DNA from 3 places in the Colwellia sp. SU-HH00943 genome. Region 3 is predicted to be linked to each of the others. Evidence: predicted binding sites of a transcription regulator. Region 3 holds the regulator's gene; each other region holds the start of a gene.
The links. Region 3 encodes NrdR, which represses ribonucleotide reductase genes. Its sites were predicted from a motif close to AAACACNANATNTNGTGTTT; they were not measured.
Positions count from the first base shown of each region.

Region 1: a site for NrdR is predicted at 1,626-1,645, ahead of nrdA (class 1a ribonucleoside-diphosphate reductase subunit alpha). Genes of this name have one in related genera too.
Region 2: a site for NrdR is predicted at 1,728-1,747, ahead of nrdG (anaerobic ribonucleoside-triphosphate reductase activating protein). Genes of this name have one in related genera too.

Region 1 is NZ_BAAJLW010000003.1:575,376-578,661, forward strand. Features, by position in the region: gene gyrA (DNA topoisomerase (ATP-hydrolyzing) subunit A) at 1-300, opposite strand, end outside; gene ubiG (bifunctional 2-polyprenyl-6-hydroxyphenol methylase/3-demethylubiquinol 3-O-methyltransferase UbiG) at 585-1,307, shown strand; gene nrdA (class 1a ribonucleoside-diphosphate reductase subunit alpha) at 1,780-3,286, shown strand, end outside.
Region 2 is NZ_BAAJLW010000001.1:893,058-896,343, reverse strand. Features, by position in the region: gene nrdD (anaerobic ribonucleoside-triphosphate reductase) at 1-1,114, opposite strand, end outside; gene nrdG (anaerobic ribonucleoside-triphosphate reductase activating protein) at 1,101-1,598, opposite strand; gene AC27GZ_RS03870 (ATP-binding protein) at 1,834-3,141, opposite strand; gene AC27GZ_RS03865 (hypothetical protein) at 3,284-3,286, shown strand, end outside.
Region 3 is NZ_BAAJLW010000005.1:36,898-40,183, reverse strand. Features, by position in the region: gene AC27GZ_RS14095 (riboflavin synthase) at 1-515, opposite strand, end outside; gene ribD (bifunctional diaminohydroxyphosphoribosylaminopyrimidine deaminase/5-amino-6-(5-phosphoribosylamino)uracil reductase RibD) at 533-1,702, opposite strand; gene nrdR (transcriptional regulator NrdR) at 1,718-2,212, opposite strand; gene glyA (serine hydroxymethyltransferase) at 2,453-3,286, opposite strand, start outside.

The DNA of each region.
Region 1 (3,286 bases), on a different contig from region 3:
GTATCGCATTGAAAAAGGTTGCGCCATACGTACAATAGTATCGTACACAGCGGTATCACCATGTGGGTGATATTTACCTATTACATCACCAACGACACGCGCTGATTTTTTATAACCTTTATTCCAGTCATTTCCTAACACATCCATGGCATATAGCACACGACGATGTACTGGCTTTAAACCATCTCGTACATCAGGTAATGCACGTCCAACAATAACGCTCATGGCGTAATCTAGGTATGAAGTTTTTAATTCATCTTCAATATTTACTGGTACTATTTCTTTGGCCAGATCTGACATAAATAGACGTATCCCTTAACTTAAAACGTAACTATAAAATTACAAGATTTTTATTATTATTTTTTTACAAGGCTTCATAAAAAAATGGTAAATCAACGCAGCATACTAGCATAATTTTTGGGGATGCCAAACAGCTTTATTAACGCGATTAAAAGTGTATTTTTTTTAGACTTATTTGTGGCTATTTATCAAACAAAATAAGCGTTAGTTGATCTATTCGCTTTGTTTAAAAAAGGGTTTGGTTTAGAATCGCTAACATTCTTTTTAAAGACACAAATAATACAATGACTACAAACCCACTTAATGTTAACAATGAAGAAATCGAAAAGTTTGAAAAAGTTGCAAGCCAATGGTGGGACTTAACCGGTGACTTCAAACCTTTACATCAATTAAATCCATTAAGATTACAATTTATTTGTCAGCATATCAGTGAACAAGAATCGGAAGTGTTTGGCAAAAAGATAATCGATGTCGGTTGTGGCGGTGGCATACTAACAGAGTCATTAACTAAGCTAGGTGCTGATGTTACAGGTATTGATATGGGCACTGAACCACTTAATGTGGCTAAACTGCATGCCTTAGAGTCAGGTTTAACCATCAACTATGAAAAAATAACAGCTGAAGAGAAAGCACAACAAGCAGCCGAATCATTTGATTATGTTACTTGCATGGAGATGTTAGAGCATGTTCCAGAGCCTGCGTCTGTCATCAAAGCTTGTGCTCAATTAGTAAAACCTGGTGGTTTAGTTTTCTTTTCAACATTAAATAAAAATATAAAATCCTATTTACTAGCAATATTAGCTGCTGAAAAGATTTTTAAGTTAGTCCCTGATGGCACCCATGACCATGATAAATTTATTAAACCTTCAGAGCTTATTACTTGGGCTCACGCAAGTGATTTAAAATGTATAGATGCAAGCGGGATTCACTATAACCCTATTACTGAAAATCATAAATTAACGGCAAATTTAGATGTGAATTACATTTTGTGTTTTCAGAAGATCTAATCATTGCAAAGGAACTGATTTTAAATTAATCAGGTTGTTTATTCTGTAAGCTATTTAAATAACCTAATGATTTAAAACACTATTATTTATTCATATTCTTATTTGCTATATTAAACCAAAAAATTAAATTAAAATAATTTCAACTAAAAAAAATTATTAAAAAGTATTTGCATTTAATAAATCATTCAATCAAATAGTGGTACTAGGTTAGTCATTACTAACCCAATTACAATCTCTCAAAAAACGGCTAAAAATCAACCTACTTTATCGCTTGCAAAAGTGATTAAACCTCATTATCTTGTGGTTGGAATAAAAAAAAAACCCAAGATGTTGTGCGCGAATGTTCTTTTTTGCGTATTCAGGGAAAAAATAAAAACAAAGGGGTATCTTTAGTTATTTAATTGTGTGTTTTTCCACACCACTTTCTTGGACTAAAGAACAAAATAATAACAATTTTTATCACAGGTCTTTCATGAATAATAATCTTTTTGTTACTAAGCGTAATGGCGAAAAAGAACCTATCAACCTCGAAAAAATCCACCAAGTAATAGCTTGGGCAGCTGAAGGTCTAGAAGAGGTATCCGTTTCTCAAGTAGAACTGAAATCTCATATCCAATTTTATGATGGTATTAAAACCGAAGATATTCACGAAACAATAATCAAGTCTGCTGCTGATTTGATTTCTGAAGAAAGCCCTGATTATCAATATTTAGCTGCAAGGCTTGCGATATTCCATTTGCGTAAAAAAGCCTACGGCCAATTTGAGCCACCAAGGTTATATGATCACGTTGTTAAATTAGTTGAAGCTGGTAAATATGATCAACACTTATTAGCTGACTACAGTGAAAGCGACTTTGAGCATATGTCACTGTTTTTAGATCATAGCCGTGATCTTGATTTCAGCTATGCGGCAGTAAAGCAGCTTGAAGGAAAATATTTAGTTCAAAACCGTGTTAATGGTGATATATACGAAAGTGCGCAATTCCTTTACATATTGGTTGCTGCTTGTTTATTTGCTAAATACCCTAAAGAAACACGATTAAAATATGTTGAAGGGTTTTATAACGCGATATCAACATTTAAAATTTCATTACCTACACCTATTATGGCTGGCGTACGTACCCCGACACGTCAATTCTCATCATGTGTATTAATCGAATGTGATGATTCTTTAGATTCAATTAATGCCGCATCAAGTGCCATAGTTAAGTATGTCTCTCAACGCGCTGGTATCGGTGTTAATGCAGGAAGAATTCGTGCTTTAGGTAGTAGCATTCGTAACGGTGAAGCATTTCACACAGGTTGTATTCCATTTTATAAACACTTTCAAACAGCTGTTAAAAGCTGTTCTCAAGGTGGTGTACGTGGCGGCGCTGCCACCCTATTCTATCCACTTTGGCATTTAGAAGTTGAAAGTTTGTTAGTACTTAAAAATAACCGTGGTGTTGAAGAAAACCGCGTTCGCCATTTAGATTACGGTGTACAATTTAATAAATTAATGTATCAGCGCTTAATCAAGGGCGGTTCTATTACCTTATTCAGTCCAAGTGATGTCCCTGGCCTTTATGATGCATTCTTTGAAGATCAAGAAAAATTTGAACAGCTTTACGTACAGTATGAAAATGATGACTCTATTCGTAAAAAGCGTATTAAAGCTATAGAGCTATTTACTTTGTTTGCTCAAGAGCGTGCAAGTACAGGCCGTATATACTTACAAAACGTTGATCACTGTAATACTCACAGTCCATTCGACCCTAGTGTTGCACCTATTCGTCAAAGTAACTTATGTTTAGAAATCGCTTTACCAACTAAGCCGATGGATGAAGTGAACGATGAAAATGGTGAAATTGCCCTGTGTACTTTATCTGCATTCAACTTAGGTGCTATAGATTCATTAGATGAGCTAGAAGGTTTAGCCGATTTAGCAGTGCGTGCACTGGACAGTTTATTAGACTATCAAGACTACCCTATTCCGGCAG
Region 2 (3,286 bases), on a different contig from region 3:
CTGATAGTGCCCCTTGCGCTTTATAGTCTTCCATCAATTGTCGGTAGGCTACTTGGTATTTTTGTATTTTCTCAATCTCGTCTTGTAAATCACGGCCGTCTTGAACAAGACGATTCATATTTAAGGTTATGACGTTAATAGATCCGGTTGCTACACCTCCTGCGCCTAAGGTATAAGAAAAAGTATTATCAGAAATTTCGTTACGTAAACGGCAACAGGAAGCAAGGGAATCAGCACTGTCTGATAAATAGATGAAGAATGAATTTCCCTCAGCTTTTTGCTTGGCAAGTTTTAATGCAAAGGCTTTATCTTTACATTCTCCATTTTCTGTCAACATGGCAGCCGTGACGACAGGAAAAGTTAATACTGACTTTTCACGCTCTTTATTTAACCAAGTAAGAAAAAAGTGTTGGAGCTGGTCAACAGTTTGCCAGTTAGGTTTGGAAAAGTCTGGAAAAACAAACTCTTCAAACATGGCTGAGAAATAGTGCTGATCAAACAGTGAAATATTCCAAAAGACACTTTGGTAACCACGTGCAGCAGCCGGTTGATTAATCGCATAAACTACATGTTGCAGATGGTTTTCAATTGCTTTGGTGTGTGTGGTTAAATAGTCTTCTCCGTATTCAAGGCGGGCAAAATAGTCAAAATAGGTAATAAATTCAACGGTGGCTACTGCACCCGCAAATTGCGCTGAAATGGCAAAAATTAAATTAACAAACGAGCCACAAAAAGATTCGAGATGTTTAGGCGCTTTAGATTCCCCACCGAGTTTAGTTAAACCGTCCAGTAAAAAAGGATACATACTAATTGATGTGCAATAGGGTTTTAAACTGGTTTCATCGTGCACATAAATTTCATGAGCTTCTATTTGTCGTATGTACTCACTAGCCAGTTCATCACCAAATTCGCTGCGAATTTTATCTTGAACTAAGGCGCGGTTAATTTGCACAAAGCAATCTTTCATTAACTCGGCTTCTAAGGTGGCAATGTTTTTATGACTGACGTTGGCATTAGCATCCATTTTGGAGCCGTCAGCAGCATTTTTTGCTAGAAAATATTGCTGGATGAAATCTTTTTTATTATTAATTTGTTGTTCACTAAGCGGCAACATTGTTAACTCCTTTTGAAGAATAATTTGAATGATTTTTTATGAATAAGTGGTTTAGTTTTTCACCTGTCGCAAGGTTGCGAAAAATTTGATTCGATATTGGACTTTCTAGGCCACCCAATTCAGCTTGCCATGAGCCTGTCTTTAGAAAAGTTAAATGTTGAGAAATATTAATGTCGATATGCTTTTCACCAGAATAGAGGCATGTTTTTAAACCGATATTTTTAGCGATAAGTAACTTGTCGATTAAGGCGCTGGTGTTCCATTCGCCACCAAAAAAAACGACACAACTGATGAGGTGTTGATATTGTTTTAGCCAATGGATAAAAACCGCATTGGTTAAAGGGCTACCATAATTTTCCTGCCATAACTCTGTGCTATGACAGCCTTTACAGCCTATTTTGCAGCCGGTAATACTAAAGCATAAGCTTATTTCACCAGGTACTTCTTGAAAAACAATGCTAGGAGCAAGGCAGTTAAATTTCATGATTTGACCTATATATGGTGTTTTTTATTTTTGTTAAGCACAATATATAGTAGTTTTTGGTTTTGAATAGTTGATCGAGATCAACTTTTAGTGAAGAGGTGCCTATATGTGGTATTTACGTGTGGTAAAAAACACCATATATAGTGTTTTTTTGCTGAGTGAGTAGCAGGGCGGTTTAGGTAGATAAAGGAAATTACCTTTAAAGAGGATTTACTGTTTTGAATCTATTCGATGCTTATGCTTTTTGGCTTTCTGGGCTGGCTTTGAACTGATAAATAAAACAAGCACCGTCGTTATTTTTATCAATAAATATTTTGCCGTTGAGTTTTTGGGTAATTAAGTTATAAACAATCGACATACCAAGCCCAACGCCACCACTTTGTCTAGCGGTAGTAAAAAATGGCTCAAATACATGCTCTTTGGCTTCATCAGATAAGCCAATGCCGTTATCTTTATAATACACTTCTATTAAATCTTTTTTGGCGACAATATTGATTAAAATCTTGTTGTTTTCATTATTAGCAAAGCCATGTCGAACACTGTTGGTGATCAAGTTTGTTAATATTTGCGCATGTACCCCAGGGTAGGTTGCTAAGGTTATATTCTCATCACCTGTAATCTCTAATGAGGCACTTTTGGTTTTTAATATTGAATTTAATGTTGAAGTAATTTTAGCGTAATAACTTTTAATATTAATGGTTTCAACTTCTAGTTGGTGTTGATCGACAGCAGTTTTTTTGAAGTTTTCGATTAACTCTTTAGCGCGTCTTAAATTCTCCCCTTGCATAGTCAGTGAGTCATGCACCGCTTGGCGATAATGATCCATATCCTTCATACTAAGGTTGGCATTAACTATTTTGTCAGTAAGCTGCTTATGCTCGTCAGTAATTATGCTGTGTGTCGTTATGGCTATACCCAGTGGCGTATTGACTTCGTGAGCAATGCCGGCAACTAAGCCGCCTAAAGCCGCCATTTTTTCTGATTCAACAAGTTGTTGCTGTGCTTGTTGTAATTTTTCGACAGTACTCGATAGTTCTAAAGTACGCTTTAGTACTTTTTCTTCTAGACTCGCTTCATAGTCTCGACGTTCTAATTCTGCAGCAATACGACCAGAAAATATTTTGAATAAAGTGATCACATCTTCATCGTTATAAGTTTCGTGTTCGTAAAGCGCGACTATCAACCCCATGACATGCTGCTTGGAGTCATGCAAAGGAGCGCCTAAATAACCATCAATTTTCATATCAATTAATAACTGATCTTTGGGAAATTTGGTGCAAACACCTTTGGGGTAATAACAAACAGAGTTATCAGCAACGTTAGCACAAGGGGTATCTTCGAGGGAATAAGTAAAATTATCGACGAGCTGACCTTTGGCAACTAAAGCGATAGTTTTAGATGTGTATGCTTCTTTATCAAGTAATGCGATAAAGGTGTAATCTGATTTAATGATTGAATGCAGTGCCAAAGTTATAGCATTGAAAAAGTCATCACCATAAGTATTTGATACAGCTTCAATTACTTTTTGAATATCACTTTGCATGGTATATTCCTAGTAATCTATAATTACCACATTGATTAATGTAACTATGGCACAAGTGCTTATTTTTGTGAACTTAGACAAACTATTTTAATGAAATAAACGAATTTTTGATTAAGCTGGAATGGATTCAAAGCAATAAAATATG
Region 3 (3,286 bases):
TCTGCAAAAATAGTTTCTTTTACCGTGTGTGGCACTATGGTTAATCTAAACTTGTCATCACCTAAGGCATTCACGGTTAAGCTTGTACCATCAACGGTTACCGAGCCTTTTTCGGCAATGTAATGGGCAAGATCATTCGGCATTGAAAGCCAATATTCAATACTGTTGCCATTATTGGTAATGGATAATACTTCACTAATACCATCAACATGTCCTGACACCATATGACCGCCAAAACGCGTGCTAGCCAACATGGCCTTTTCTAAATTAACTTTCATACCAACATTGTAATGAGCAAAACCAGTCCGGGTTAAAGTTTCATTAGAGACATCCGCACTATAGCTATGTTGGTCAAAATCAATCACTGTTAAACATATGCCATTGGTAGCAATTGAATCACCTAATTTGACATCGCTCATATCAAGGTTATTGGTAGCAATCACTAAACGTGCTCCTTGCCCATTGATATTAATCGCTTTAATTGTGCCAACAGCTTCTATAATTCCGGTAAACATAGTACTTCTCTGTAATTTTATGTTGATGTTTTTGCTAACGTAGCTGTGATTCGAATATCACAACCCACCATTTGAACATCGGTAATTGATAAAGGTTTTGCCTGTGCTAATTTAGTGATAGTTGGCATTTCAATTAAGCTTTTACCATCACCACCTATTATTTTAGGTGCTTGATAAAGTATAAGCTCATCAACCAAGTCTTGCTCAATAAATGCGCCAGCTAAATTAGCACCCGACTCAACTAAAACATCATTGCAGCCTCGTTGTGCTAACAAGGTTAATAATGCCGCTAAGTCAGCTTTACTTTGCCCTGCATGATTTTTAACGATTGGTACTTGCACTTGTTCTACAAAGTGAGGCCACATTTGTGTATTTTCAAGTTCCGAATTGCTTCTGACTAACAAAACCTTGGAAGCTTCTTGAAAAAGCGTTAAATCTGGTGTTAAACGGTTTTGTGTATCTATGACAACACGTACAGGTTGACGAAGACTCTGCTGCTCATAACTTGCTTTAAGCGTTCCTAATTCAGACCAACGCACTGTCATTTTAGCATTATCGGTTAATACAGAATCGGCTCCTGTGATTATAGCGCAGCTTTGCGCACGTAACCTTTGTACATCTTGGCGGGCATCAGCTGAGGTAACCCACTTGCTTTCACCACTTTTCATGGCTGTTTTACCATCAATGCTCGCGGCTAATTTCACGCGGACATAAGGGCGTTTTTCAGTCATCAATTTGATAAAACCAGTATTAAGCGCCTTGGCTTCATTTTCTAACAAACCAGATTCAGCTTGAATGCCTGCTAGTTTCAGCATAGTTAAACCTCGCCCTGACACTTCAGGGTTAGGGTCTACCATGGCTGAGACTACGCGCTTTACTTGCGCATCAATTAAGCCTTGCGCACAAGGAGGTGTTTTCCCAAAATGACTACAAGGCTCTAGGGTTACATACGCAGTAGCACCTTGAATTGAATCAGGATACTTCTTTTTAGCATCGCGCAGTGCATTAACTTCAGCATGTCCCTGACCGGCTTTTTGATGAAAGCCTGTGCCTATAATTTTCTCTTCGCCGGAAACAGTATTAACAAGTACACAACCAACCCTAGGATTAGGCGTAGTAGTATAATGACCTTGCTTGGCTAGCTTAATGGCTAATGCCATATATTGGTGATCTTGCTTGCTAAACACTTTCTATCCTTTAGGCTAAGAGTTTGCTTTTTTCTTACCGCTTTTAGCTCGACTTAAATTTTCCTTGCCTAAGCGAGCTATTTCATCAGCAAACTCGCTGATATCTTCAAAAGATAAGTACACTGAAGCAAAGCGTAAGTAAGCCACTTTGTCTAACTCTTTTAGTTGTGTCATCAATAAATTACCCAGCATTTCGCTGGTAATTTCTCTTTCGCCTGTGGCACGCATTTGAGATTTTAATTTATTAATAGAAAGCTCAACTTGCTCAGTATTAACAGGGCGTTTTTCAAGTGCTCTCATTAAACCTGAGCGCATTTTATCTTCATTAAAAGGCTCTCTTGTACCATCACGTTTAATAATACGAGGCATTACTAGCTCTGCTGACTCAAAGGTTGTATAGCGTTCGTGGCAAGCTAAACATTCTCTGCGTCGTCTAACTTGATGACCGTCAGAAACCAGACGGGAATCAATTACTTTGGTGTCAAGTGCACTACAAAATGGACAATACATTCTTTACCTTTATTTTGTTAATCCTTTCGACAAGCTCTGGGAAAATGGCTGTTTTGTTAAACATGAGTATTCCATTACCCCTGAACACTTCTTGCATGCTGAGCGTAAAGTAGTCGAAAGGCTAAAAGCTCAATACAAAACCAAAAATGGCCGCTAATTGCGACCATTTTAATATAAATTTACCGCGGATAGTAAATTAGTTTTCGTATTCAAATAATTAGCATTAACTGCATTTATTAATTATTTATAAACAGGAAAACGAGAACATAATTCTTTTACTTGACCTTGTACGCGCGCAATTACGTCTTCATTGTTGATATCATCTAAAATATCACAAATCCAACCGGTTAATGCATTCGTTTCTTCAATACCAAAACCACGACGTGTAATAGCTGGCGTACCTAAACGTAAACCTGAAGTAACAAACGGTGAACGAGGATCATTAGGTACAGAGTTTTTGTTTACTGTGATATGTGCTTTACCTAACGCGGCATCAGCATCTTTACCTGTGATATCTTTATCAATCAGATCAAGTAGTAATAAGTGGTTATCAGTACCATTTGAAACAACTTTATAGCCACGCTCTTGTAAAACAGCAACCATAGCTTTAGCGTTATCTAACACATTTTGCTGATACTCTTTAAATTCTGGTGATAATGCTTCTTTAAACGCTACCGCTTTAGCCGCAATAATATGCATTAATGGGCCACCTTGGCCACCTGGGAATACCGCACTGTTTAATTTTTTATAAACGTCTTCATCATCACAACCTGAAACAATTAAACCACCACGAGGGCCAGCTAATGTTTTATGTGTAGTAGTAGTTACTACATGTGCGTGAGGAACTGGATTTGGATAAAGTCCAGCAGCTACTAAACCTGCAACATGAGCCATATCTACAAAGAAATATGCGCCAACACTATCTGCGATTTTACGCATGCGAGCCCAATCAACTACGCCTGAGAATGCAGAGAATCCACCGATAATCATTTCAGGCTTATGTTCGTTCGCTAAACGCTCAACTTCATCATAATCAATATCGCCAGTTTCAGGGTGAAGACCGTATTGGAACGC